4 regions of the Streptomyces sp. NPDC091376 genome follow, and region 1 is predicted to be linked to each of the others. Evidence: riboswitches for the same ligand, from Rfam matches in the RefSeq annotation. Region 1 holds a riboswitch; each other region holds the start of a gene.
What was found. A riboswitch is a leader RNA that binds a small molecule or an ion and turns the genes downstream of it on or off. The one in region 1 is predicted to bind cyclic di-AMP.

Region 2: it holds a riboswitch for cyclic di-AMP, as region 1 does, so the genes downstream of both, ACIQMR_RS35630 (NlpC/P60 family protein) here and ACIQMR_RS28315 (M23 family metallopeptidase) in region 1, are expected to answer to the same signal.
Region 3: it holds a riboswitch for cyclic di-AMP, as region 1 does, so the genes downstream of both, ACIQMR_RS20865 (transglycosylase family protein) here and ACIQMR_RS28315 (M23 family metallopeptidase) in region 1, are expected to answer to the same signal.
Region 4: it holds a riboswitch for cyclic di-AMP, as region 1 does, so the genes downstream of both, ACIQMR_RS11155 (peptidoglycan DD-metalloendopeptidase family protein) here and ACIQMR_RS28315 (M23 family metallopeptidase) in region 1, are expected to answer to the same signal.

What each region holds. Positions count from the first base shown of each region.
Region 1 is NZ_JBIVUF010000015.1:102,076-108,989, forward strand. Features, by position in the region: gene ACIQMR_RS28300 (GNAT family N-acetyltransferase) at 1-2,212, opposite strand, end outside; gene ACIQMR_RS28305 (HPr family phosphocarrier protein) at 2,376-2,657, shown strand; gene ACIQMR_RS28310 (GntR family transcriptional regulator) at 2,806-3,483, opposite strand; gene ACIQMR_RS28315 (M23 family metallopeptidase) at 3,664-4,437, opposite strand; cyclic di-AMP (ydaO/yuaA leader) riboswitch at 4,450-4,615, opposite strand; gene ACIQMR_RS28320 (M16 family metallopeptidase) at 4,891-6,273, opposite strand; gene ACIQMR_RS28325 (M16 family metallopeptidase) at 6,291-6,914, opposite strand, start outside.
Region 2 is NZ_JBIVUF010000029.1:19,265-26,178, reverse strand. Features, by position in the region: gene ACIQMR_RS35640 (M23 family metallopeptidase) at 1-367, shown strand, start outside; gene pcrA (DNA helicase PcrA) at 522-2,969, opposite strand; cyclic di-AMP (ydaO/yuaA leader) riboswitch at 3,178-3,346, shown strand; gene ACIQMR_RS35630 (NlpC/P60 family protein) at 3,345-4,511, shown strand; gene ACIQMR_RS35625 (hypothetical protein) at 4,677-5,030, opposite strand; gene ACIQMR_RS35620 (NlpC/P60 family protein) at 5,284-6,345, shown strand; gene ACIQMR_RS35615 (GNAT family N-acetyltransferase) at 6,358-6,914, shown strand, end outside.
Region 3 is NZ_JBIVUF010000009.1:109,006-115,919, reverse strand. Features, by position in the region: gene ACIQMR_RS20875 (cytochrome P450) at 1-1,142, shown strand, start outside; gene ACIQMR_RS20870 (transglycosylase family protein) at 1,300-2,244, shown strand; cyclic di-AMP (ydaO/yuaA leader) riboswitch at 2,502-2,666, shown strand; gene ACIQMR_RS20865 (transglycosylase family protein) at 2,670-3,323, shown strand; gene eno (phosphopyruvate hydratase) at 3,546-4,832, shown strand; gene ACIQMR_RS20855 (septum formation initiator family protein) at 4,919-5,383, shown strand; gene ACIQMR_RS20850 (DUF501 domain-containing protein) at 5,431-6,009, shown strand; gene ACIQMR_RS20845 (exopolyphosphatase) at 6,006-6,914, shown strand, end outside.
Region 4 is NZ_JBIVUF010000004.1:237,985-244,898, forward strand. Features, by position in the region: gene ACIQMR_RS11145 (hypothetical protein) at 180-389, shown strand; partial or broken gene ACIQMR_RS11150 (GH36 C-terminal domain-containing protein) at 362-805, shown strand; cyclic di-AMP (ydaO/yuaA leader) riboswitch at 1,315-1,468, shown strand; gene ACIQMR_RS11155 (peptidoglycan DD-metalloendopeptidase family protein) at 1,473-2,486, shown strand; gene ACIQMR_RS11160 (SGNH/GDSL hydrolase family protein) at 2,697-3,488, shown strand; gene ACIQMR_RS11165 (STM4011 family radical SAM protein) at 3,513-4,361, opposite strand; gene ACIQMR_RS11170 (STM4012 family radical SAM protein) at 4,369-5,796, opposite strand; gene ACIQMR_RS11175 (STM4013/SEN3800 family hydrolase) at 5,793-6,617, opposite strand; gene ACIQMR_RS11180 (STM4014 family protein) at 6,668-6,914, opposite strand, start outside.

The sequences.
Region 1 (6,914 bases):
CCCGCTCTCCGGGTGCCTCCTCGAGCAGCCCCTCGATGAACGCGGCGGCCCCGCTCTCGTCGATGTCCTCGTACTGGGGCACCTTGCCCGGCTCCGCTGCCGCCCGCCGCCACTGCGCGTACCGCACGGCTTCCGCCAGCGCCCGTACGGCCCGCTCGGCGGCGGGGTAGGCGGGGATCCGCCCGGCGGTGGCGGGGACCTTCGCCGGGGTGGCGGGCGGGTCGTCCTGTCCCGCGCCCGCCAGGAGCGGGCCCGCCGTACCCGGCCCGGTGGGGGGAACGTCCCGCCGGGCACCGGCCGCGGGCCGGCCGGCCCGGTCCTGCCCGGTGGCCTGCGGGGCCGAGCTCGTCGCCGCGGCGAGGGCGTCGGCGAGGCCGCCGAGTTCGACGTGCACGACGAGCACGGGCTTCGCCGGGGCGGACGCCGTGGCCGCGCGGAGGGCCGCGGCGAGGACCTCGCCGTCGCCGGACTCGGTGACACCGTTCTCGCCGACCCAGGGGATCGCGTTGACGATCACCGCGTCGCACGCGTCGTCCCGCAGCGCCCCCGCCAGCGCGTCGCAGAAGTCCTGCGGCGTCGCCGCCGTCGTCAGGTCGCGCGGCCGCTGGGGCCGCAGTCCCTCGGTGAGGCAGGCGTCGTACGTCAGCAGCCCGAGCGACTCGGAGTTGCCCAGGATCGCCACACGTGGCCCGACCGGCAGCGGCTGGCCCGCCAGCAGCAGTCCCGCGTCGACGAGTTCGGTGACGGTGTCGACCCGGATCACGCCGGCCTGCCGCAGCAGCTCCGAGACGGTCGCGTACGGCACCCGCGTCGTCGGCACCGCGTGCCCGGGCGGTGCGCTCCCGCTGTGCCGGGCGCCCCGCACCACCACCACGGGCTTGACCGCCGCCGTACGCCGCGCGAGCCGGGTGAACTTCCGCGGGTTGCCGATGGATTCGAGGTAGAGCAGGACGACGTCGGTGTCCGGGTCGTCGTACCCGTACTGCAGGAAGTCGTTGCCGGAGACGTCCGCCCGGTTGCCCGAGGAGATGAAGGACGACAGCCCGGCGCCCCGTCGGTGCAGGCCGCTCAGCAGCGCTATGCCGATCGCGCCGGACTGGGTGAAGAGCCCGATCCGCCCGTGCGCCGGCGCCTGTGGCGCGAGGGACGCGTTCAGCCGGACACCGTCCGCGGTGTTGATGATCCCGAACGCGTTCGGCCCGATGATCCGCATCCCGTACGAACGCGCCTGCCGCACCAGTTCACGCTGCCGCTCCCGCCCCTCCCCGCCGCTCTCCGCATAGCCGGCGGCCAGCACGACCAGCCCCTGGACCCCGTGCTCGCCGCAGTCCGCGACGACGTCCGGCACCCGCTCCGCCGGTACGGCGACGATCGCGAGGTCGACCGGCTCGCCCGTCTGCGCCACGATTTCCGCGACCGAACGGTAGGCGGGCACCCCGTCCAGCTCGCGCATGTCCAGGACGAGGGCGCGGTTCACCGCGTACGTCCGCCCGGTGTACCCGGCGTCGAGGAGGTTCCGCAGCACCGTGCGCCCGACTCCGCCGGGCGCGCGCCCGGCGCCGATGACGGCCACGGACCGGGGCGCGAGCAGCCGCTGGACCGAGCGCGCCTCGGCCCGCTGCTCCCGGGCGCGCTGGACCGCCAGCGACTCGGCGGTCGGTTCGAGGTCGAGCGTGAGATGGACGGACCCGTCCTCGAAGCTGCGCTTCTGGGTGTAGCCGGCGTCCCTGAAGACCTTGATCATCTTGTTGTTGGCGGGCAGCACCTCCGCCGCGAACCGCCTGATGCCCCGTTCCCGCGCGACCGCCGCGATGTGCTCCAGCAAGGTGGAGGCGACACCCCGCCCCTGGTGCGCGTCCTGTACAAGGAACGCGACCTCGGCCTCGTCGGCGGGCGCGGACGCCGCCATTCCGTCGGCGTTGATGCGGTCGTATCGGACGGTCGCGATGAACTCCCCGCCGATCGTCACCGCCAGCCCCACCCGGTCCACGTAGTCGTGGTGCGTGAACCGGTGCACGTCCTTGGCGGAGAGCCGCGGGTACGGCGCGAAGAAGCGGTAGTACTTGGATTCGTCCGACACCTGCTCGTAGAAGCTGACGAGCCGCTCGGCGTCCTCGGTGGTGATGGGCCTGATGCGCGCGGTGCCACCGTCACGCAGCACCACGTCGGCTTCCCAGTGGTCGGGGTACGCGTGATCCGACGGGGTCTGCATGGGGCAAGAGTACGGCTCGGACACCGGTAGCGGAGCCCGGTCGGCGGGGGCAGGCTGAGAGGGCCGATCGACGCCCGCGCCCGGGCCGGAGGCCGGTAGGAGCGCACTCCGCGACACATGAGAGACTGGTCTAGACAACCGCTAAGACTTGAAGGGCACCACCATGGCTGAGCGCCGCGTCAATGTCGGCTGGGCCGAGGGCCTGCACGCCCGCCCCGCGTCCATCTTCGTTCGTGCCGCCACGGCCTCCGGCGTTCCCGTGACGATCGCCAAGGCCGACGGCACCCCGGTCAACGCCGCCTCCATGCTCGCGGTGCTCGGCCTGGGCGCCCAGGGTGGCGAGGAGATCGTGCTCGCTTCGGACGCCGATGGTGCGGACGCCGCCCTCGACCGTCTGGCGAAGCTCGTGGCCGAGGGTCTCGAGGAACTTCCCGAGACCGTCTGAGCCCACTGAATTCACGACGGAGCCGCGGCACCCGAAATTCCGGGTGCCGCGGCTCCGCTGTTTGTACGCGTGCCTAGGCGCCCCTTTTCGGGGGCAGCACGAAACCGGCCCCTGGAATTCCTCTCGCTCTTCGTATACGGCGTCGTTGTTAAAGGCGGCCGCCCGCCGTGTTTACGGAATGTTGCGAGGACCTCACACCGGCGGGAATCCGCAGCCGGTGCGCACCGGTCGTCCGTTCGGCGTGCAGGGCGGTGAGGGCCCGCGCCCGCTCCGCGTCGCCGCGCGCCACCGCGTCGACGATCGCGCCGTGCTCGGCCCAGGCCTCCACCGGCCGGGCGGGCGGCTCGACCGCGTACATCCAGGCGATCTTGTGCCGGAGCTGCGTGAGCAGGGCGGTGAGCCCCGGGCTTCCGCAGGCCTGCGCGAGTGTCTCGTGGAACCATGCGCCGAGCGAGCGCAGATCGTCGCCCTGCCCCCGCCGCGCCCGGTCCTGGCCGAGTCTGACCAGGCCGCGCAGCACCTTGAGATGGGCCTCCGAGCGCCGCTGGGCGGCCCGCGCGGCGCCGAGCGGCTCCAGCAGCAGCCTGATCTCCAGCAGATCGGCGGCCTCCTGCTCGGTGGGCTCGGCGACACACGCGCCGGCGTGCCGGCGAGTGACGACGAAGCCCTCCGACTCCAGGGTGCGCAGTGCCTCGCGGACCGGGACGCGCGAGACGCCGTAGCGGCGCGCCAACTGCTCCTCGGTGAGCCGGCTGCCGCGCTCGAAGGCGCCGGAGACGATGTCGTCGCGGATCGCCGTGCACACCGAGCGGGCAGGAATGCGCATACCGAACCTCCGCTTTAATCGCCGCGAAACCCAGTCGAGCGACGCCTGTTCGGCGACTCTATTCCAGGTGGCGCGATTTTCCGAAGGCCCCGAGGAATCCGCGGATATCTTTTGGCCGGAATACGCCGAAGACCCCGGCTCGGGAGGAACCGAACCGGGGCCTTGACGGAAGCGGGAGGGTCAGACCGCGACGCCGTGCGCACGCAGATAGGCGATCGGGTCGATGTCCGAGCCGTAGTCGGCGCCGGTCCTCGCCTCGAAGTGAAGGTGCGGGCCGGACGAGTTGCCGGTCGACCCGGAGCGGCCGATCTGCTGACCCGGGGTGACGCTCTGCCCGACCGAGACGCCGATCGAGGAGAGGTGACCGTACTGGGTGTACGTGCCGTCGTGCATCCGGATGACGACGTTGTTGCCGTACGCGCCGCCCCAGCCGGCCTCGACGACCGTGCCCATGCCGACGGCGACGACCTTGGTGCCGGAGGCGGCGTGGAAGTCGATCCCGGTGTGGCTGCCGGAGGACCACTGTCCGCCGCCGGCGTGGTAGCTGGTGCTGACGTAGGAGCCGGCGACCGGGAGCGTGTAGGTCAGCAGGCGCTTGCGCTCGGCCTCGCGGGCGGCGCGCTCACGGGCCTCACGGGCCTCCTTGACGCGGACCTCCGCCTTGCGCTTGGCCTCGGCCTCGGCCCGCGCCTGCTCGGCGGCCAGGGCGGCCTCCTGCTGCTGGGCGTCGGCCTGGGCGCCGATCTGGTCGGCGAGCGAGTCACTGGCGACGATGGCCTGGGTCAGGCCGGTGTCCTCCGCGGGGCGGATGTCCGCCTCGGCGGCGAGCGCCGGGGAGGCGAGGGTGCCGATGACGCCGGTGGTCGCGATGGCGGCGACGGACGCGACGCCCGCGCTCCTGCGCGACAGGCGGCTCGGACCACGATGCTTCCCGGTGGCACGGGTGAACGCCATGTAGTGGCTGATCCTTTCCTTCCTTCTCGCCTACCGGGTTAGCTGACGGGTTCGGAGCAGGAAGGTCTCCTACGGGCCCCTCCGCACGGGTGCGAAGGCGTCCGATTCACCCCAGGGGGACATGTGGGTCCCCGGCTCCCCAGGCTCACGCCCGACGGGGACTCGGCGATGGCTGTCCGATGCCGCGGGTGCGGCGCGTACGACTGGCGGACAGCGCAGAAGACGCTAAGCCGATCTTCGCGCAATCACCAAACAGACACCGGCATTTGTAGTGCACGCCACAGGGCAGACACATCGCCTCCCCAATAAAACGGACATACGGGAAGGCCCCGTTGGCGGGGCCAACGGGGCCTTCTGCGGTCCGCCCGGGGTCCGGGGGATGTCCTGCCGGGCGACCGGCCGGACGCCGGACGGGGCTCCGGTGGACGTCCGGTCGGCGTCCGGAACGGTCAATCAGCCAGTGACAACGGTCACTTCACCGATGCCGAGGGCCCGGACGGGCTCCTCGATCAGGGCGGCGTCCCCGACGAGGACGGTGACGAGCCGGTCCACCGGGAAGGCGTTGACGGCCGCGGCGGTCGCCTCGACCGTGCCGGTCTCGGCCAGCCGCGCGTACATCTGGGCCTGGAAGTCGTCCGGGAGGTGCTGCTCGACCTGGTCGGCCAGCGTGCCCGCCACGGACGCCGCCGTCTCGTACTTCAGCGGGGCCACACCCACCAGGTTCTGCACGGCCACATCGCGCTCCGCGTCGGTCAGCCCCTCCGCGGCGAGGGTGCGCAGCACCTTCCAGAGGTCGTCGAGCGCGGGGCCGGTGTTCGGGGTGTCGACCGAGCCGCTGATCGCGAGCATCGACGCACCGGTGGCCCCGCCCGGGGACGAGGGCGCGGCGGAGCGCAGCACCTGCCCGAAGGCCCGCACACCGTACGTGTAGCCCTTCTCCTCGCGCAGGACGCGGTCCAGGCGGGAGGTGAGCGTGCCGCCGAGGCAGTACGTGCCGAGGACCTGGGCCGCCCAGACCCGGTCGTGCCGGTCGGGGCCGATCCGGCCGATCAGCAGCTGCGTCTGGACCGCGCCGGGGCGGTCGACGATGACGACCCGGCCCCTGTCGTCGGCGGTGATCGGCGGCATCGGACGGCTCTCGGCCGTGTCACCGGTCCAGCCGCCGAGCGTGTCGGCCAGCACGGCGTCCACATCGACACCCGCGAGGTCGCCGACGATCACGGTGGTGGCCGTGGCGGGCCGGACGTGCGCCTCGTAGAAGGCCCGTACGGCGCCGGAGTCGATGCGCTCCACGGTCTCCTCCGAGCCCTGGCGGGGCCGGGACATCCGGGAGGAGGCGGGAAACAGCTGCCTGGAGAGCTCCTTGGCCGCGCGGCGGGCCGGATTGGCCGTCTCGTGCGGAATCTCGTCCAGCCGGTTCCGTACGAGCCGCTCGACCTCGCTGTCGGCGAACAGCGGGGCCCGCAGCGCCTCGGCGAGCAGCCCGAGGGCCTTCGTGAGCCGGGAGACCGGCACCTCCAGGGAGATGCGGACGCCCGGGTGGTCGGCGTGCGCGTCGAGCGTGGCGCCGCAGCGCTCCAGCTCGGCCGCGAACTCCTCCGCCGTGTGCTTGTCGGTGCCCTCGGACAGCGCCCGCGCCATGATCGTGGCGACGCCGTCCAGGCCCTCGGGCTCGGCGTCCAGCGGGGCGTCGAGGAAGATCTCGACGGCCACGACCTGCTGGCCGGGGCGGTGGCAGCGCAGCACGGTCAGCCCGTTGTCGAGCGTTCCACGCTCGGGGGCGGGGAAGGCCCACGGCTTGGCCTCGCCGGCCTGCGGCTGCGGATGGAAGTCCATGGTCACGGCAGCGTCGGTCACTGGTCCGCCCCCTCTGCGTCGTCGTTGTCCTCGGCGTCCTCGGCCGCGACGGGCTCATAGACCAGCACCGCCCTGTTGTCCGGGCGCAGCCGGGCCTGGGCGACGGCCTGCACCTCCTCGGCGGTGATGTCGAGCACCCGCCGGACGGCGCTGAGCGCCAGCTGGGGGTCGCCGAACAGCACGGCGTACCGGCACAGTTCGTCGGCGCGGCCCGCGACCGTGCCGAGCCGGTCCAGCCATTCGCGCTCCAGCTGGGCCTGCGCGCGCTCCATCTCCTCGGCCGTGGGGCCCTCGGCGGCGAACCGGGCCAGCTCGTCGTCGACGGCGGCCTCGATGTCCGGCACCTCGACGCCGGCGGACGTCTTCACGTCCAGCCAGCCGAGCGAGGGCGCGCCGGCCAGGCGCAGCAGTCCGAAGCCCGCGGCGACGGCCGTACGGTCGTGACGCACCAGACGGTTGTGCAGCCGGGACGACTCGCCGCCGCCGAGGACGGTCAGCGCCAGGTCGGCCGCGTCGCATTCGCGGCTGCCGTCGTGGGGCAGCCGGTAGGCGGCCATCAGCGCGCGGGCCGGGACCTCCTCCTCCACGACCTCGCGCAGCTGCTCCCCGATCACGTCGGG
Region 2 (6,914 bases), on a different contig from region 1:
CGGGCTCAGCGCGTACTACGGCCAGGCCGGCGTCAACTGGATGTCCATGCACACCGGCATCGACTTCCCGGTCTCCTACGGAACGCCGGTGCTGGCCGCGACCGACGGCACCGTACGCACCCAGTGGAACAGCGCGTACGGCAACATGGCCATCGTCACCGCCGCGGACGGGACGGAGACCTGGTACTGCCACCTGAGCAGCACCAAGATCCGTTCGGGTACGGTCAAGGCCGGCGAGACCATCGCGTACTCGGGCAACTCGGGCAACTCCACCGGTCCGCACCTGCACTTCGAGGTCCGGCCGGGTGGCGGGTCGGCGATCGACCCGCTGTCGTGGCTGCGCAGCCACGGGCTCAACCCCGCGTAGTCCTGCGGCACACGGATCAGCCGCCCGGGCAGGACCTTGTCTGCCGTCCGCTCGCCTGCCGTCCGCTCACCTGCCGTCGTCCGGCGCCCGTCATCCGGCGCCCGGCCCAGGACGGCCGAGCGCCTCACCCTGAGGACTTCGGGGCTTCACGGTCTCAGAGCTTCTCCACCGGCGCGTACCGCAGCAGCAGCCGCTTCGGCTTCTCGTCCCCGAAGTCGATCGTCGCCTGGGCGTCCCCGCCCGTGCCCGTCACCGCCATGACGGTCCCCAGCCCGAACTGGTCGTGCGTGACCCGGTCGCCGACCGCCAGCGCGATCACCGGCTTGTCCGTCGCGCGCCGCGTCGCGAAGCCCGAGGGCCCGGAGCGTGCGCGGGACGACGACAGCGAGGAAGTGATGCCGGACGTCGGTCCTGCGGGCGCAGCCATCGGGCCCGTCCGCTTCCACTGCATGTGCGCGTCCGGGATCTCCTCCAGGAACCGCGACGGCGGGTTGTACGCCGGCTGGCCCCAGGCGCTCCGCATCGAGGACCGTGTCAGATAGAGCCGCTCGCGGGCGCGGGTGATTCCCACATACGCCAGCCGACGCTCCTCCTCCAGCTCCTTGGTCTGACCGAGCGCCCGCATGTGCGGGAAGACGCCGTCCTCCATGCCGGTGAGGAACACCACGGGGAACTCCAGGCCCTTGGCCGTGTGCAGCGTCATCAGCGTGATGACGCCCGTCCCCTCCTCGTCCTCGTCGGGGATCTGGTCGGAGTCGGCGACGAGGGCGACCTGCTCCAGGAACTCGGCGAGCGTGCCCGTGCCTTCCTCCGTCCCGCGCTCCTGCTCGAACTCGAGGGCCACCGCCGCGAGCTCCTGCAGGTTCTCGATGCGCGTCTCGTCCTGCGGGTCGGTCGACGCCTGCAGCTCGGCCAGATAACCGGTCCGCTCCAGCACGGCTTCCAGCACGACGGCGGGGCCCGCACCCGATTCGACGATCGTGCGCAGCTCCTCCATCAGCGTGTTGAAGCGCTTCACGGCGTTGGCCGAACGGGCCGCCATGCCGTACGCCTCGTCCACGCGGCGCAGCGCCTGCGGGAACGTGATCTTCTCCCTCAGCGCCAGCGCGTCGATCATCGCCTCCGCGCGATCGCCGATGCCGCGCTTCGGGACGTTGAGGATGCGGCGCAGCGGGACGTTGTCCTCGGGGTTGGCGAGGACCCGCAGATACGCCAGGACGTCCCGGACCTCCTTGCGCTCGTAGAAGCGCACACCGCCGACGACCTTGTAGGGCAGGCCGACGCGGATGAAGATCTCTTCGAAGACACGGGACTGGGCGTTCGTCCGGTAGAAGACGGCGACATCGCCTGCCTTGGCCTCGCCCGCGTCCGTCAGCCGGTCGATCTCGTCGGCGACGAACTGCGCCTCGTCGTGCTCGGTGTCCGCGACATAGCCGGCGATCTGCGCTCCGGCACCGGCATTCGTCCACAGGTTCTTGGGGCGACGGCTCTCGTTGCGCTCGATGACGGCGTTGGCGGCGGAGAGGATGGTCTGGGTCGAGCGGTAGTTCTGCTCGAGCAGGATCGTGGTCGCGTCCGGGTAGTCCTCCTCGAACTGGAGGATGTTGCGGATCGTGGCACCACGGAATGCGTAGATCGACTGGTCGGCGTCGCCGACGACGCACAGCTCGGCCGGGGCCAGGTCCTCATACCCCTCCCCCACCAGCTCGCGCACCAGCGTGTACTGGGCGTGGTTGGTGTCCTGGTACTCGTCGACCAGGACGTGGCGGAAGCGACGCCGGTAGTGCTCGGCGACGTCCGGGAACGCCTGGAGCAGATGGACCGTGGTCATGATGATGTCGTCGAAGTCCAGCGCGTTGGCCTCGCGCAGCCGCGACTGGTACATCCGGTAGGCCTCCGCGAGCGACTTCTCAAACCCGTCGGCTGCCTGGTCGGCGAAGGTCTCCTCGTCGATCAGCTCGTTCTTCAGGTTCGAGACCTTGGCGTTGAAGGACTTCGGCGGAAACTTCTTCGGGTCCAGGTCGAGATCACGGCAGACCAGGGCCATGAGCCGCTTGGAGTCGGCGGCGTCGTAGATCGAGAACGACGAGGTGAAGCCGAGCTTCTTGCTCTCGCGGCGCAGGATGCGCACGCAAGCGCTGTGGAAGGTGGAGACCCACATGGCGTTGGCGCGCGGGCCGACGAGATGCTCGACGCGCTCCTTCATCTCGCCCGCGGCCTTGTTCGTGAACGTGATCGCCAGGATCTGGCCGGGGTGGACATTGCGGGTCGCCAGCAGATGGGCGATCCGGTGGGTCAGCACTCGGGTCTTGCCGGAGCCCGCGCCGGCCACGATGAGCAGCGGCGAGCCCGTGTGCACGACGGCGGCGCGCTGCTGCTCGTTCAGCCCTTCGAGCAGCGCGGCCGGGTCCACGACGGGGCGCGGGGCGCCGTCTCTGTAGTACGCGCCCCCGGACGGAGGCACGTCGAACGTGCCCTCGAAGAGGTCGTGCGGGACCTCCTCGTGGGGCGCGTGCTCGTCGTGCTCGGGGGGCGGGGGGCCCTCCGAGGCCGAGGTGCGCTGGAGGTCCGCCAGGAAGCTGTCGTCAAAGAGGCTGCTCATCGCTTTACGAGTCTAGGCCGCTCCACTGACAGCCCGCCGCCGCCTTCACCACACTCGCCACGAACACACACGGTCACATCGGAGCACACAGCGCTAAGGTCACGAAAATGTATCGGGCATATCGAACATCCGCCTTCACAGCAGCACCACACTTTGGCTAGCGTGCTCGCCCAGGCAGCCCGTACCCCCATCGGCGAACCACGCCAACCGGGTCGCCACGCCGAATCCGTCATTCCCTCGCGGGAGTTCGGAACCGGGGACCCACCATTTGTGCACAACTGGGGTGAATCGGGCCGCGTTTCCCACGGCCCGTAGGACAGCCTTCCGTTCCGTCCGAACCCGACAGCTAACCCGGTAGGCGGTCCACGGAAGGAGATGCCGGCCTTGGCGTCGCACCGCAAGCCGCGCAGCCGTACCCGCACCAACTCCCCCGCCGTCGGGTTGACGACGGCCGCCATAGCGAGCGTCTCGCTCCTCTCGGCACAGAGCGCGACAGCCGACCCGCGGCCCAGCATCGACGAGGTCCAGAAGAAGGTCGACGACCTCTACCGGCAGGCGGGTTCCGCGACCCAGGAGTACAACAGGGCCAAGGAAGCCACTGAGAAGCAGCGCCGCACGGTGGACCGTGTCCTCGACGACGTCGCCAAGCGCACGGACTCCCTCAACGAGTCCCGCCGCGCCCTCGGCAGCTACGCGGCCGCGCAGTACCGCACCGGCGCGGTCACCCCGACCGCCGCGCTGCTCTTCGCCGACAGCCCGCAGGCCTACTTCGAGCAGTCACAGCTCATGGACCGGCTGACCGAGCAGCAGCGCAGCACCATCACCGAGTTCGAGGCCGAACAGGCCGCGGCGGCGAAGCAACGGGCGCAGGCCACCAAGAGCCTGGAGTCGCTGACGGCCTCGCAGCAGTCGCTGCGCACCAGCAAGCAGACCGTCCAGACGAAGCTCGCCGAGGCGCGTGAACTGCTGTCGCAGCTGACCGCCGAGGAGAAGGCGCGGCTCGCGGAGCTGGAGCGCAAGCGCGAGGAGGAGGCCCGCCGCAAGGCCGAGGCGAGGGCCAAGGCGGAAGCGGAGGCCGAGGCCGAGCGGCAGCGCCAGGAGCGCGAACAGCAGGAGCAGGCGGGCTCCGGCACGGGTACGGGTACGGGTACGGACACGGGGTCCGGCACCGGCACCGCCGGCGGCACGTACGCCGCCAAGGCCGAGAAGGTCCTGTCCTTCGCCCGCGCCCAGATCGGCAAGCCGTACGTCTGGGGCGCGACCGGCCCGAGCTCCTTCGACTGCTCCGGGCTCACCCAGGCCGCCTGGAAGGCCGCGGGCGTCGACCTGCCCCGCACCACCTGGGACCAGGTGAAGGCCGGACAGAGCGTGGCGACGGCGGACCTGCTCCCCGGGGACCTGGTCTTCTTCTACGACGACATCAGCCACGTCGGCATCTACATCGGCGACGGCAAGATGATCCACGCCCCGAAGCCGGGAGCGAACGTCCGCGAGGAGTCGATCTACTACATGCCGATCTACGGGAGCGTCCGCCCCGCGTAGCCGGGAGACACAGACGCGGCGAGGGGTCCGGGGCAGTCCCCGGACCCCTCGCCGCATCACGGCCGCAACCTCACGTACTCAGCCTCACGTACTCGGCCTCATGTCACAGGCTCATGTCCACGACCTCGGCCTCATGTTCACGGCCTCATGTTCACGGCCTCGCGCTCACGTCCACAGCGTCGCGATGAAGATGTTCGCCAGTGTCAGACCGCCCACTGCCGCGAACATGCCCTTGTCCACCTTCTCCTCGTCCCGCTTCACGTAGACGAGCGCGAGGATGACGACGAGCACGGCCAGCTTGATACCGATCTTGAGGTTGTTCACCGGCTGGTCGTCCGCCTGGTTGAGTCCCACCAGCGCCACGCCCGTCACCAGCATGGTCAGCGCGCCGTGCAGCATCGCGGGAGTGAAGCGCGCCGTCCCCTCGCCCATGGCCTTCATCTGGGTCAGAAAGCCGCCGAGCAGCGACGCGATACCGATGATGTGCAGGGCGACGAAGACATTGATGAGTACGTCCATGGCACCGGAGCCTAGCCGTACGGTCCCAAAGCGAACCCCGGCGGTCCTTCTGGCGCCAATAACGGTCATGGCGCCACTTCGCCGTAACCCGGCGGTCTAGCGTCCTCCACCAGGTGACCGGCTCCCATCCACCGTCCCGTACCCGGGCGGCAGTCGGTCGCCCCCGCCGAAAGACCCGGCGGTGGACCGCTCCCCCTGTGCGGTCCGCCGCCGGTACCCGCACCGGCGGACTCCGACGGAAGGACTGGCCCTCGTGGCAGCGCACCGCAAACCGAGGCAGCGCACGCTTCCCGGCTCAGCCGCCCGCTTCTCCGCCACCCTCGCGCTCGCCGGCGCGACGGCCGCCACCGCCTTCGAGGGCTCCGGGCACGCCGAGCCCCTGCTCACCCCGGACGAGGTGAAGGCCAAGGCGGACCGGCTCTACGAGGAGGCGGAGGCCGCGACCGAGAAGTACAACGGGGCCAAGGAGAAGGCCGACGCGGCGCGGACGGCGGCCAACGCGCTCCGCGACGAGGCGGCGCGGCGCACCCAGCGCCTCAACGCCTCGCGCAACGCCCTCGGTTCCTTCGCCACCGCGCAGTACCGGTCGCGCGGCCTCGATCCTGCCGTGCAGCTCGCGCTCGCCTCCGACCCCGTGCGGTATCTGGCGGGCGCTGAGCTGACCGAGCGCGTCGGGGAACGGCAGGCCGCGGCGATCGCCGGCGTACAACGGCAGATGCGGGAGATCTCCCAGGTGCGCAGGGAGGCGGGCCAGCGGCTGGCCGAACTGGAGGAGCGGCGGGCCGAACTGGCCCGCCACCGTTCGACGATACGGAAGAAGCTCGCCGCGGCCGAGGCGCTGCTGGCACGGCTCACCGCCGATCAGCGCGCCGCGTACACGGCCCAGGACGGTACGCCGCCGGGCCGCGCGGACCGCGACACCGCCCGCACCGCCCCCGGTACGCCGGCCCCGGCCGCCGCCCCCAACGCCCGGGCCGCACAGGCCGTCGCCTACGCGTACGGGGCGCTGGGGAAGCCGTACGTATGGGGCGCGACCGGGCCGTCCGCGTTCGACTGCTCGGGTCTGACGCAGGCCGCGTGGCGCTCCGCGGGCGTCTCCCTCCCCCGCACCACGTACACCCAGATCAACGCGGGCCGAAGGGTGCCCCGGTCCCAACTCGCCCCCGGGGACCTGGTCTTCTTCTACTCCGGCGTCTCCCATGTGGGCCTCTACATCGGCGGCGGCCGGATGATCCACGCCCCGCGGGCGGGTGCACCGGTGCGCATCGCGCCGATCGACCAGATGCCGTATGCGGGGGCGACCCGGGTCGCGTAGCATCCCGGCCCCATGGACACGACCGATCAGCACATGGACCGGGCCATCCAGAACTCCACGCGCACACGGGCACGGAGCTCGCCGCACCACCGGCGGATCGGCCCGTTCACGGTGCGGTACAACCCGGACTGGGACATCCCGCCCGCCAATTACGCCATTCCCGACCCGGACGCGGCTCCGTCGGCGGCGGACATCAAGGCGCTCGTGGCGCTGTTCCGGGAGCTCGGCAGGCTGCCGCGGCTGGAGTTCCTGCCGTCCACCGCGCCGGGGGCCGAAGAGGCGCTGCTGGCGGCCGGGTTCACGGTCAGCAACCGCGCCCCGCTGCTGGCCTGTACGCCCGACGGCCTCCGGGCGCCGGAGCCGGCCGCCGGTATCACCGTCACCGAACCGTCCACGGATGACGAGTACGCGGCCGCGGCCGGGGTCCAGCACCTCGCGTACGGCGGGACGGGCGAACCCCCTGCGGGCTCGGTCCGCTGGCTGAAGGAGGCGTCCGGGGGCGGCGGTGTCACTGCCCTCGCCACGGCGGACGACCGCACCCCCGTCGGCGCGGGCGGCTGCTCCGTCCC
Region 3 (6,914 bases), on a different contig from region 1:
CCCGGCTCCCCAGTGGGGTCGAGGCCTGGCTGGTGACCCGGTACGCGGACGCGCGGCAGGCGCTGGCGGACCAGCGGCTCAGCAAGAATCCCGCGCATCACGACGAGCCCGCGCACGCGAAGGGGAAGACGGGCATCCCGGGCGAGCGCAAGGCGGAGCTGATGACGCATCTGCTGAACATCGATCCGCCCGACCACACCCGGCTGCGCCGGCTCGTCTCCAAGGCGTTCACGCCACGCCGCGTGGCCGAGTTCGCGCCGCGCGTACAGGAATTGACGGACCGTCTCATCGACGGCTTCGCCGAGCGGGGCAGCGCGGACCTCATCCATGAGTTCGCGTTCCCGCTCCCCATCTACGCCATCTGCGACATGCTCGGCGTCCCCGCCGAGGACCAGGACGACTTCCGTGACTGGGCCGGGATGATGATCCGTCACGGGGGCGGTCCGCGCGGCGGGGTGGCGCGGTCGGTGAAGAAGATGCGCGGCTATCTCGCCGAGCTGATCCACCGTAAGCGGGAGGACCCCGGTGACGACCTGATTTCCGGGCTCATCCGGGCGAGCGACCACGGCGAGCACCTCACGGAGAACGAGGCCGCCGCGATGGCCTTCATCCTCCTCTTCGCCGGCTTCGAGACCACCGTCAACCTGATCGGCAACGGCACCTACGCCCTGCTGCGCGATCCGGACCAGCGCGCCCGTCTCCAGTCGTCCCTGGCCGCGGGCGACACCGGGCTGCTCGAAACCGGGGTCGAGGAGCTGCTGCGCTACGACGGGCCCGTGGAGCTCGCCACGTGGCGGTTCGCGACCGAGCCGCTCACGCTCGGCGGGCAGGACATCGGCGCCGGCGATCCGGTCCTCGTCGTGCTCGCCGCCGCCGACCGCGACCCCGAGCGCTTCCCGGACCCCGACACCCTCGACCTGGCCCGCCGGGACAACCAGCACCTCGGGTACGGGCACGGCATCCACTACTGCCTGGGCGCGCCGCTCGCGCGGCTCGAAGGGCAGACCGCGCTCGCGACCCTGCTCACCAGGTTGCCCGACTTGCGGCTTGCGGTGGATCCTTCCGATTTGCGGTGGCGTGGGGGGCTCATCATGCGTGGATTGCGCACTCTGCCCGTTGAGTTCACCGCCATCAAGAGCTGACGAGTCGTCAGGATTGTGACTTTCACGTGATCTCCGCTGCACCGACTTGTGACTGACGTTCGAGTGGGGCTACGTTCACCCCGACTCGGGGTCCTTGCCGAATCAACAGACTCGTGGGACCCGTGGGTTTTCTGTTGTCACACGGAAGGCACACCGCATGCGCTCCGGGAACGGCCGACACCGCCGACCTCGTCAGGCCCCCGCTCTCATCGTCGCGGCAGGGGTGACCGGATCGGCCATCGCCATCCCACTGCTCGGCGCAGGCGCCGCCTCCGCCGCGGACTCCGCCACCTGGGACCGCGTCGCGGACTGCGAGAGCGGCGGCGTGTGGAGCGCCGACCTCGGCAACGGTTACTACGGCGGCCTGCAGATGTCCCAGGAGACCTGGGAGGCGTACGGCGGGACGGCCTACGCGCCGCGCGCCGACCTCGCCAGCCGCGCCCAGCAGATCACGGTGGCCGAGGCGGTGCTGTCCGCCCAGGGTGACTCCGCCTGGCCGAGCTGCGGGGAGATCACCGGTCTCGTCACCGGCCTCCTGGGGGGCGGCACCGAGCCGGCCGGCGGGGACGCCTCCGCCACGCCGCAGAACGGTGGCACGAAGAGCCCCTCCTTCGGTGACGGGGCGGGCACGACGCCCGCGCCGGACACCGACGCCCCCGCCCCGTCCGGTTCCGGCGCCTCGAACGGTTCGCCGACGGCCGAGAAGCCCGCGGACGCTTCGGACGGGCCTTCCACCCCGGCCGGCTCCGGCAAGAGTGCGGACGCCTCGGGCGGCGAGGACGCAGCCGCGGACACGGGCTCCGGAAAGCATCGCGGTGGCGCCGCCGATGAGGACGAGACGGGCAATTCGGGCAATGACCGTAATTCCGGTCGTCATGCCTCACGAGATGACGCATCGGCACGAGACGGCGCCGCCGCGGGAGATGAGTACACCGTCCGTCCCGGCGACAACCTGTGGTCGATCGCCGACGTGAACGAGGTGCCCGGCGGCTGGCCCGCGCTCTACGAGGCGAACCAGGAAGTCGTCGGCTCCGACGCCGATCTCATCCTGCCTGGCCAGAGCCTCGATCTGGGCCTGGGGCAGGGGCAGTTGAAGGAGTAGTTCGGGCGCTTATGTCCGGTTCTGCGCAAGTGAGACATGAGTCTCTTCGTGTCAACTGGCGCGTCTCGTCGGCCAACTCCGGTCATCACGCCTCTCACCTGCGAAAACGGACATCCCTCCGCGTCAAATAGGTGTGGTTTCTCCCCGATGTTCGACTTTGAACATCGGGGAGAAGTGCGTTTACGGTCTGAACCGCTCGCCAATGCGGGCCCCGACGACCGCACGCCGAATCCTGCCGGCGGCCGCCGGGAACAGTCGTCGCGCAAGCGCCGAAGGCAGGAGCGGGGGACCCAAGGTAAGTGCCGGGCCCGCCCTTTGGGGCGGAACCGGCTTGGGGTGGAGCCGCGCGAACCTCGCGCGGCCGGGCAACTCACATGGCCCGAACCCGACAGCTCACCTCGCAGGCGTCGGTGAGGAGAAGTTCCATGCTGCTTTCCGGCAAGGGCAAGCACCGTCGCCCGTCCAAGGCCACTCGTATCGCCACGCTCGCCGGTGTCACCGGTGCGGCCATCGCCGCCCCGCTGATGGCCTCCGGTACGGCGTCCGCCGCCACCGCCTCCGAGTGGGACGCCGTCGCCCAGTGCGAGTCCGGCGGCAACTGGTCGATCAACACCGGCAACGGCTACTACGGCGGCCTGCAGTTCTCGGCCTCCACCTGGGCCGCGTACGGCGGCACCGCCTACGCCCAGACCGCCGCCCAGGCCTCGAAGGCCCAGCAGATCGAGATAGCCGAGAAGGTCCTCGACGGCCAGGGCAAGGGTGCCTGGCCGCACTGTGGCGTGGGCCTGTCCGACGCCGCGTACAACGGTGCCGCCCCGGCCGCCCCGAAGGCCGCCGAGCCCAAGGCCAAGGCCCCCGCCCCGAAGCGCGCCGAGGTCCCGACCACCCGCTCCGAGCGCCCCGCCGCCCCGGTCAAGAAGGGCGACGGCGAGTACACGGTCAAGGCCGGCGACACCCTCAGCAAGATCGCCGAGGCCGAGAAGGCCAAGGGCGGCTGGCAGAAGCTGTTCGAGCTGAACAAGGACATCGTCGAGGACGCGAACGTCATTCACCCCGGCCAGAAGCTCCACCTGAGCTGACGGGTCCGCACCCCCGTCCCCCCGGCTCCCCGGCCCGGCGCGCCATCCCCCGTACGCGCCGGGCCGGGGTTTCTGTCTGTTTGTTCCCCTTTTTCGTCCCACGGGGCGGGCAGCGGCAGGCCGATGCGCGTGGGGCGGTTAGGCTCTTGTCGCAAGGCCAAAGAGACCCTGCACTGACCCTGCTCCGCATGCGTCACATTCAGCGTCACATCCCAGAAGGAGATGCTCGTGCCGTCCATCGACGTCGTCGTAGCCCGGGAAATCCTGGACTCCCGAGGCAACCCCACGGTCGAGGTCGAGGTCGGCCTCGACGACGGCAGCACCGGCCGTGCTGCCGTTCCGTCCGGTGCGTCCACCGGTGCGTTCGAGGCCCTCGAGCTCCGCGACGGTGACCAGAACCGCTACATGGGCAAGGGTGTCGAGAAGGCCGTCCTCGCCGTCATCGAGCAGATCGGCCCGGAGCTCGTCGGGTACGACGCCACCGAGCAGCGCCTGATCGACCAGGCGATGTTCGACCTGGACGCCACCCCGGACAAGTCCTCCCTCGGCGCCAACGCCATCCTCGGTGTCTCCCTCGCCGTCGCGCACGCCGCGTCCGAGGCCTCCGACCTCCCGCTGTTCCGCTACCTCGGCGGCCCGAACGCGCACCTGCTGCCCGTTCCGATGATGAACATCCTGAACGGCGGCTCGCACGCCGACTCCAACGTGGACATCCAGGAGTTCATGATCGCGCCCGTCGGCGCGGAGTCCTTCTCCGAGGCCCTGCGCTGGGGCACCGAGGTCTACCACACCCTGAAGAAGGTGCTGAAGGAGAAGGGCCTGTCGACCGGCCTCGGCGACGAGGGCGGCTTCGCCCCGAACCTCGGCTCCAACCGCGAGGCCCTCGACCTCATCCTCGAGGCCATCAAGCAGGCCGGCTACGCGCCCGGCAGGGACATCGCGCTCGCGCTCGACGTCGCCGCCTCCGAGTTCTACAAGGACGGCTCCTACGAGTTCGAGGGCAAGTCCCGCTCGGCCGCGGAGATGACCGAGTACTACGAGGAGCTCGTCGCCGCCTACCCGCTGGTCTCCATCGAGGACCCGCTGTTCGAGGACGACTGGGCCGGCTGGAAGGTCATCACCGACAAGCTCGGCTCCAAGGTGCAGCTGGTCGGCGACGACCTGTTCGTCACCAACCCGGAGCGCCTCGCCCGCGGCATCGAGGACGGCGCCGCCAACGCGCTCCTGGTCAAGGTCAACCAGATCGGTTCGCTGACCGAGACCCTGGACGCCGTCGAGCTGGCCCAGCGCAGCGGCTTCAAGTGCATGATGTCCCACCGCTCCGGCGAGACCGAGGACGTCACCATCGCCGACCTGGCCGTCGCCACCAACTGCGGCCAGATCAAGACCGGCGCCCCGGCCCGCTCCGAGCGCGTCGCCAAGTACAACCAGCTGCTGCGCATCGAGGAGATCCTCGACGACGCGGCGGAGTACGCCGGCCGCAGCGCGTTCCCGCGTTTCAAGGGCTGAGCCCGCAGACCGGTAGATACGTACGTCCCCGCACGCGGTCCCGTACCGTGTGCGGGGACGTACGCACGTAATGGGGAGGCGCACACATGGCCCGGGACCGGTTCTCCACCGCGACCAGGCTGCGGCTGCTCGGCGAGCAGACCGCCGCCCGCGTCTACCGCTCGCAGACCCGTCGCCAGGCCCGGCGCTCGCGGCTCACCGGCCGGGCGGCCTTCCTCGCGCTCGTCCTCTGCTCGATGATCGTCGCGCTCGCGTATCCGATGCGGCAGTACGTGTCGCAGCAGAACGAGATCGCCGAGCAGGAGCGGCTCGCGGCCGCGGCCCGCGAGCGTGTGGAACGGCTGCGTGACGAGAGGGCCCGTCTCCGGGACGACGCGTACGTCATGCGGCTGGCCCGCGAGCACCTGCACATGGTCAGGCCGGGCGAGACCGGCTACATCGTGGTCGATCCGCGGGCCGGCCAGAAGCCCAGGACGGACGAGGACGGGGTCAGCAGGCCCTGGTACTCGAACGTCTGGGACGGTGTCGACCGGGCCGACGCGCCACGCTAGCCCAGCCCCGGCCAAGCCACAGATCGAACGAAGAGACAGACACATCCATGCAAACGCCCCCGCCGACCACCGAGCACACCCCGCCCACCGCGGCGGACATCGCCGCGTTCCAGGAGCAGCTCGGCCGCCCGCCGCGCGGTCTGCGCGCGATCGCCCACCGCTGCCCGTGCGGCAATCCGGACGTGGTGGAGACGGCGCCGCGGCTTGAGGACGGTACGCCGTTCCCGACGCTGTACTACCTGACGTGCCCGCGTGCGGCCTCGGCCATCGGCACGCTGGAGGCGAACGGCGTCATGAAGGAGATGACCGAGCGCCTGGCGGCCGACCCCGAGCTGTCGGCGGCGTACCGGGAGGCGCACGAGGACTACATCGCGCGCCGTGACGCGATCGAGGAGCTGAAGGGCTTCCCGAGCGCCGGCGGGATGCCTGACCGGGTGAAGTGCCTGCACGTCCTGGTCGGCCACTCGCTGGCGGCCGGCCCCGGGGTGAACCCGCTGGGCGACGAGGCGATCGCGATGCTGCCGGAGTGGTGGGCGAAGGGCCCCTGTGTGAGTCCGGTGACGGACGGGACGCGGGAGTCCGGTGCCGACGGCGGCTCCGGCGATGTCCGGGGGGACGAGCAGTGACCCGGGTCGCCGCCGTCGACTGCGGCACGAACTCGATCCGTCTGCTCATCGCCGACATCGACCCGTCCACTGGCGAACTGACGGAGCTGGACCGGCGGATGACCATCGTCCGGCTCGGTCAGGGCGTCGACCGCACCGGCCGCCTCGCCCCCGAGGCGCTGGAGCGCACCTTCGCCGCCTGCCGGGAGTACGCGCAGATCATGAAGACCCACGGTGTGGAGAGGATCCGCTTCGTGGCCACCTCCGCCTCCCGGGACGCCGAGAACCGCGACGACTTCGTGAACGGCGTGGTCGGCATCCTCGGGGTCGAGCCCGAGGTGATCAGCGGGGACCAGGAGGCCGGGTTCTCCTTCAACGGCGCCACCAAGGAACTGCCCGGCCACGAGGAGCGGCTGGTCGTGGACATCGGCGGCGGCTCGACCGAGTTCGTCATCGGCCATGGGCAGGTCGAGGCGGCCCGGTCGGTCGACATCGGCTGCGTACGGCTGACCGAGCGGCACGTCCGCCAGGATCCGCCGTCGCCGGACGAGATCGCGGCGATCCGCGCGGACATCGAGGCCGCGCTGGACCTCGCCGAGGAGACGGTGCCGATCCGCGAGGCGAGCACCCTGGTCGGCCTGGCCGGCTCAGTGACCACCGTGGCAGGGATCGCGCTCGGTCTCGACGCGTACGACTCCGAGGCCATCCACCACTCCCGGATCTCCCGCGACCAGGTCGCGGGGATCACCCGGCGGCTGCTCGCCTCGACGCACGACGAGCGCGCGGCGATCCCGGTGATGCATCCGGGACGCGTGGACGTGATCGCCGCCGGTGCCCTCGTGCTGCTGGCGATCATGGAGCGCGCCGGGGTCGAGGAGGTCGTCGTCTCGGAGCACGACATCCTCGACGGGATCGCCCTTTCCCTC
Region 4 (6,914 bases), on a different contig from region 1:
ACAAAGGGGCGCGCTGCTGACCCTACGACATCGATTCCTCAGGCAAGTATCTCGGCCCATGGCCGCAAGGCCGTTGCCCCGCTGATGAATTGCGCCCGATGATGTGCGGACGTGTGCGAATTTGAGGGGTCTGGGTGATCGAGGCGGTTGGTGACGGTCGCATCTGGGTTCTGTCCGGGATGACGAGCAGCTATGCGCTGCTCCTCACCGACCGGGACGAGCTGCTGCATCTGCACTGGGGACCGCGGATCGGCCCGGCCGACGCCGAGGCGCTCGCGGCGGACCCGCTTCCTCCCTCCTGGCCCTCGAGTCGCCGCTCGACGGGCACGAGGAGTATCCCGTCGAGGGCGGCCCCCGGTTCGTCCGGCCCGCGCGCTTCCGGTTCGTGAGCGCCATGGCCGGGGTGCTCGGCATCGGCGGCGACCTCACCGCATGGAGCGAGGACGCGCTGACCGAGGCGCGTGACTGGGTGGAGCTCTACAAGAAGATCAGACCGGTCGTCCAGCACGGCGAGCTGTACCGGCTGCGGCCGCCGGAGGGCGGGCTGAGCGCGGTGCCGTATCCGCGCGGGGACGAGGCCGTCGTACTGGCCTGGCTGCAGGCCCAGTGCCACGGCGAGCGTCCGCCGCGGCTCCCGCTGCGCGGACTCGACCCGTCGGCAGAGTACGGTGCCTGGCCGGCGGAGTACGTGTGCCTGGACACCGGCAGCCTCCACCGTGGCGCCGTCCTCCTCCATCACGGCTTCTCCACCGGCCTCAGCGGTGACCTCGACGCGATGGTCCTCCGCCTGCCCCGCCGGGTCTGACGGGGGCGCCGGGTCTGACGGGACAGCGGGCCTGACGGGACGCCGGGCGGAGGTCCTCGACCGGGTTCGAGGACAACTCGGCCTGTGCCGTGGCGAGTTCCGGGGAGCGTCGGTCGAATTGCCGAATTCACCTGTTGTTCGGAATTGGTTCCACATACGGAAAGGGGCCACCTTTTCGTGGCCGGGCGCGCCATTGGCTGCATTCTGTCGCTAATGGGCGATGTGTCCGGATTGGGTGTTTTTGTATAACGCGCCCCGGTTGAATAGGGGATGGGGATCCGTCCGTGAGCGGGATCATATCCGTGACGTTCTGTGGTGGTGCACCGCGGTCGAACTCCCTTGTTCCCGGGGGAATCGAAGATCCGTAATCCACGCAGCGTGACCGGGAAATGTGCGCTGATATCCGGTAGGGGGATTCCCGGGGGGAATAGACGGCTTGTTCACTTCGACCCGGCTCGCTTACGGTCACCGCAATCCGGTCGGAACGCCCAATCCTGCCGCCGTCCGGAATATCGCACCCACCCACGTGTGGCAGGAGCGGGGGACCCAGGTAGTACGCCGTCCGGAGCCCCGGACGGCTTGGGGTGAAGTCGCGCGAGTCGCGCGGCCGGGCAGCTCCAGCCCGAACCCGACAGCTCACCTCGCAGGCGGCGGAGAGGAATTGGCCATGCCCGGTAAGGGTAAGCATCGTCGTCCGAGGACCAGCCCGTTCACGCGCGGATTCGTCGCCGCGGGAACGGGCGGGGCCGCCATCGCGCTCCCGCTCATGGGCGCCGCCGGTGCGCACGCCGCCGAGAAGTCCGCGCCCGTCGCGATTCCCGAGCAGGTCGCCTCGGTCGCTCACAAGGCCGTCACCCCGCAGGCGCCGCAGGCTCCCAAGGCGCCGAAGCCGTACACGGTCGTGGCCGGTGACTACCTCTCCAAGATCGCCGATGAGCACAACGTCAGCGGCGGCTGGAAGAAGCTGTACGCCGACAATCGCGCCGCCGTCGGTACGGACCCCTCGCTGATCCACCCGGGTCTGAAGCTCGTCCTCGGCGGCAAGGCGAAGGCCCAGGGTGAGGCGAAGGTCCAGCCGAAGCCCGAGCGGAAGGCCGCGGCCCCCGCCAAGAAGGCGCCTGCCGACAAGGCCGCCGCCAAGGCCGAGAAGGCCGTGAAGGCGGAGAAGGTCGTGAAGGCCGAGAAGCCGGCCGCTTCCGTCGAGCGTGCCTCCCGCACCGCCGACCGCGCCGCCGGTGCCGCGGCCGCTCCGGCCGCTGCCCAGGCCCCCGCGCCCTCGGGCTTCTTCGCCCCGGTCACCAGTGGCATCGGCACCGCGTACAAGACCGCCGGTTCCATGTGGTCCAGCGGCTACCACACCGGTGTCGACTTCGTCGCCTCCACGGGTACGTCCGTGAAGTCGGTCGGCCCGGGCACCGTCGTCTCGGCCGGCTGGAGCGGTGCGTACGGCAACGAGGTCGTCATCAAGCACGGCGACGGAACGTACTCGCAGTACGCCCATCTCTCCCAGCTGTCCGTCGCGTCCGGTGACGGTGTCACCGGCGGCCAGCAGATCGGGCTGTCCGGCTCCACCGGCAACTCCTCCGGTCCGCACCTTCACTTCGAGATCCGCACGAGCCCGAGCTACGGCTCGGACATCGACCCGCTGGCCTACCTGCGCCAGCACGGTGTCTCGATCTGACGCGCGTCCCGAACCTGACGCGGCGTCCCGAACCCGACGCCGCGCAACTCCGTCCGCCGGCCCCGCGCAGGGGCCGGCGGACGCCCGCGTCTTTACGGGTCCCCGCCTATTCCCGCTTTGCCGAAAACTGACCTGGTGGTCTATATCACGCCCCGTCAACCCCTCCCTACGGTGGCGTAGGTCACTTCTCACCAGGAAAGATGACTCGACGTGGCAGACGATTCGCGATCAAGAACAAAGGGCTCATTCGGGTCGTACGCGGCGATCGGTGACAGTTTCACCGAGGGGGTCGGAGACGCGGGACCCGGCGGACAGTTCGTCGGATGGGCGGACCGCCTCGCGGTCCTGCTGGACGACCGCGTGCCGGAACACACCTTCCGCTACGCCAATCTCGCCGTACGCGGCAGGCTCCTGGACCAGATCGTCGAGGAACAGGTCCCGCGAGCGAAGGAACTCGCCCCCGATCTGGTGACGTTCTGCGCGGGCGGCAACGACATCATCCGGCCGGGCAGCGACCCGGACGACGTCGCGGAGCGCTTCGAACGGGCGGTCGCCGAACTCGCCGCCTCCGTCGGCACCGTCATGGTGACGACGGGGTTCGACACCCGCGACGTGCCCGTCCTGCGCCATCTGCGCGGCAAGATCGCCACGTACACCGCGCACGTCCGCGCCATCGCCGACCGCTACGACTGCCCCGTCCTCGACCTCTGGTCGCTCAAGTCCGTCCAGGACAGACGTGCCTGGGACGACGACCGGCTGCACCTCTCGGCCGAGGGCCACACGCGTGTGGCACTGCGCGCCGCCCAGGTGCTCGGCCTGGACGTGCCCGCAGACCCGGACCAGCCGTGGCCGCCGCTGCCGCCGCGCGGCACGCTCGAAGTCCGCCGCGACGACATCCAGTGGGCGCGCGAGTACCTCGTGCCATGGATCGGCCGTCGGCTGCGGGGCGAATCGTCCGGTGACCATGTGGAGCCCAAGCGCCCGGACCTGCTTCCGCTCTGAGTTCCATCTCTCCGGGCACGTCTCTTACACGGAGGCGGGGATCCTCTCCAGGACCCCGCCCGCGAACACGTCGTATAGCGGCAGCGACTCCAGATGGACATAGCCGATGTGACAGTCGCACACCGCGAGCGGGCAGGCGCGCGGCCGCAGCGCCGCCCGGTACGAGCCGTCGTAGAGATTGCCCAGCTCGGCCGGGACGAAGTGGCAGCGCCGCACCGTCCCGTCACCGTCGACCGAGATCACCGACTCGCCCGTACGGCACGGCAGACCGGCCGAGCGGTGCGGATGGCGGCTGTACGGGAAGAGCGGGTCGAGCGCCGTCCAGCGGGCGGCCTCCTCGTCCGTGTAGTCACGCCCCTCCGCCGCGTTGACCCACAGATAGACGTGCCCCGGGAGATCGGCCCGCAGCCGGCGGGCGGCCTCAAGATGCTCCTCGAAGCCGACGATCCCGACACTGAACCTGATGCCGCGCGCCGACAGTTCACGGCACTTGCCGAGGAAGCGGTCGTAGGGCGTCTGACCCGGGTGGTACGTGCACCACAGCGCCAGGGTCTCCGGATCGGCTTCCGCCAGCCAGTCCGTACGGCAGCTCAGGTTCGTCTGGACGGCGACGCGGCGGATGTGCGGCAGCCGGGACAGCTCGGCCAGCGTGCGCCGGTACCAGGAGCGCACCAGGCCCTCGCCCCAGGGCGTGAAGAGCACCGACAGCCGGTCCTCCGCCTGCCGCGCCGCCGCCCAGCCCGCGAACCGCTCCAGCGCGTCACGGTCGGCCCGCAGCTGCTCCCGGCTGTCACGGCGCTTGGCGAACGGGCAGTAGGGGCAGTCGTAGTCGCAGGAGGCCAGCGGCCCCCGGTACAGCACGGTCAGGTCCATGTGCGCCTCACTTCGCCTCGTACGCGGCCATCGCGGCCCGTACGGCGGGGGAGAACAACGCGGGGCCCAGGGCGTCGGAGTACGCCAGCCCCTCCGCAGTGAGCCGCAGCAGTCCGCCGTTCTCCTCCAGCCAGCCGCGATCGGCGAAGGCGGCCAGCTCGGCCGGGAAGTCGTCCGCCGGCGCGGTGCCGAACCGTGTCCGGTACTCGGCCACCTCCATCCCCCGGGCCTGCAACAGCGACTGGAGCAGATGGCGGCGGCGCGCCTCGTCGGTGTCGATCCGCCGGCCGACCTCGGCACGGGTGAAGTCCTCCGTGGCCGTGTAGTCGTCGATGATCGTGCGTATCCGGCGCATGTCGACGGCGTAGTCGAAGGAGTAGTGCAGCCCCGAGGTGTACGAACGGGCCCCGCAGCCGAGGCCGATCATGCCGTCGGTCTGGCAGGCGTGGTCGTCCGGGCCGCCGAGTGCCGCGTCCGGGCCGCCGGTGCGGCGGAACATGCGCATCGACACCTGCTCGTACCCGTTCGCCAGCAGGTGCTCACGGCCGAACCGGTACAGACGCAGCCGCTGCTCGTCCCAGACGGTGTCGAGGTCGGTGCCGGTCCCCGGATCCGTACCCGTGCCGTCGAGGCGTCCGAGCCCTGTCAACGGTCGCACATAGAGGGGGTACAGATACAGCTCCTCGGGCCGCCAGGCGAGCGCCGCGTCGAGCGAACGGCGCCAGGTCGCCTCCGTCTGGCCGTCGATGCCGTAGATCAGGTCGATGTTGAGGACGGGGATCGCGGCGTCCCGGATGCGGGAGAGCGCGGCCTCGACATCGGCGCGCCGCTGCGGGCGAACGGCGGCCCTCGCCTCGTCGTCGACGAAGCTCTGGACGCCGATGCTCAGCCGGGTCGTCCCGCGCTCGGCGAGTACGGCGAGCCGGTCGGCGGTCGCGGTGGCCGGTGAGGTCTCCACCGAGAACGGCACCGCGCGCAGGTCTGCGCCCATCCGCTGCTCCGCGATGTCGCAGAGCCGCTCCAGCTCCCCGGCGGTGAGGAAGGTCGGTGTGCCGCCGCCGAACGCGGCGGCGGCGAAACGGACCGGGCCGGTGCCCGCGACGCTGTCCGTGACCTTGTCCATGCCCGTGTCGCCGAGGGCGTCACGGACGGCCTGGGCCTGTCGCTCCAGCGCGTCGAGATAGCGCGTGGTCAGTTCGTCCGGGGCGCCGATCCGCGTGAAGAGGTTGCAGAAGCCGCAGCGGACCTCGCAGAACGGGATGTGGAGGTAGAGGGAGAGCGCGTCCTTGGGCTCGGGGCTCCACAGCTCGCGCAGCACGGGCCGGTCCGGCAGCGGACGGTAGGACGTCTTGTGCGGGTAGGCGTAGACGTAACTCTGGTACGGACGGATCACGTTCGTGTCGGTGCTCGTGCTCATCGTCGTGCTCGCGTTCATCGGGCGCCCTCCGCCGGGCCGGGGCCGGGCAGGAAGAACTGCGCGTACGGAACGGTCCAGACGACCTCGTGGCCGAGCCGGTGTCCGGTGTAGCCGTCGTCGCCGTACGCCGTGCCGTGGTCGGAACAGACGATGGCCAAGCAGCGACGCCGGCTGCCGGCGGCGGCGAAGAGCCGGCCGATGTGCCGGTCGACGTACTCCAGCGCGGCGGCATGGGTCTCGCGCGAGTCGCCGCTCTCGCGGGTCGCGCCGGGCAGATGGAACCAGTTGGGCTGGTGCAGCGCGGACACATTGACGAACAGGAACAGCCGCCGGCCGTGCGGGAGCGAGGCGATCACCTTCTCCGCCCGGTCGACCTGGGACTCGAAGGAGGTGGGGGAGGCCACGCCGAACTCCGGCTCCCAGTGGCTGTCCTGGAACAGCCCCGGCAGCACGGAGCCCAGCGGGCCCTGCCGGTTGAAGAACCCGACACCGCCCACGCACACGGTCCGGTACCCGGCCTCCGCGAGTCCGGAGACCAGGTCGGGTGTGTCGTACACGAACGTGCCCTCGGCGGTCGTCTCACTTCCCGCGAAGCGCGCGGCGAACAGTCGTGGATGGGGACCGGGCGCTGCCGGTGTCGGCAGGAAGCCGGCGAAGATCGCCTGGTGCGAGGCGTAGGTGAAGCTGCCCGGGGCGTGCCGCCGCTCCCAGACGCCGCCGGGCAGATGGCGCGCCAGGTTCGGGATGCGGCCGGCCGCCGCGAGCTCCTCCGCGACGTCGAAGCGGAGGGTGTCGAGCGTGACGAGCAGCAGATCGTCCGTGCCGACGACGGACGACATGTCGATCGTCGTGCTCGTCCCGGCGGGGACGTCCGGCCCGTGCGTCGGGGTCATGCCGGACCTGCCGTGAGCGGCTGAGTGGTGCATGGCTGTTCCTCGTGGTGCGGTGGAAGGGCGGCGGCGACCTGGGCCGCATACGTGTCGAGGCCCTCGGCGCCACTGCCGGGCAGCCCCGTGAGTCCGGGCAGCAGATCGCCGAACGCGTTGACCTCGCCGACGGCGAACCTGCGCCAGCCGGTGGCCGGCAGCAGATCGACGCCGACGCACAAGGTCTCCGGGAAGAGGGCGGCCGCCCTC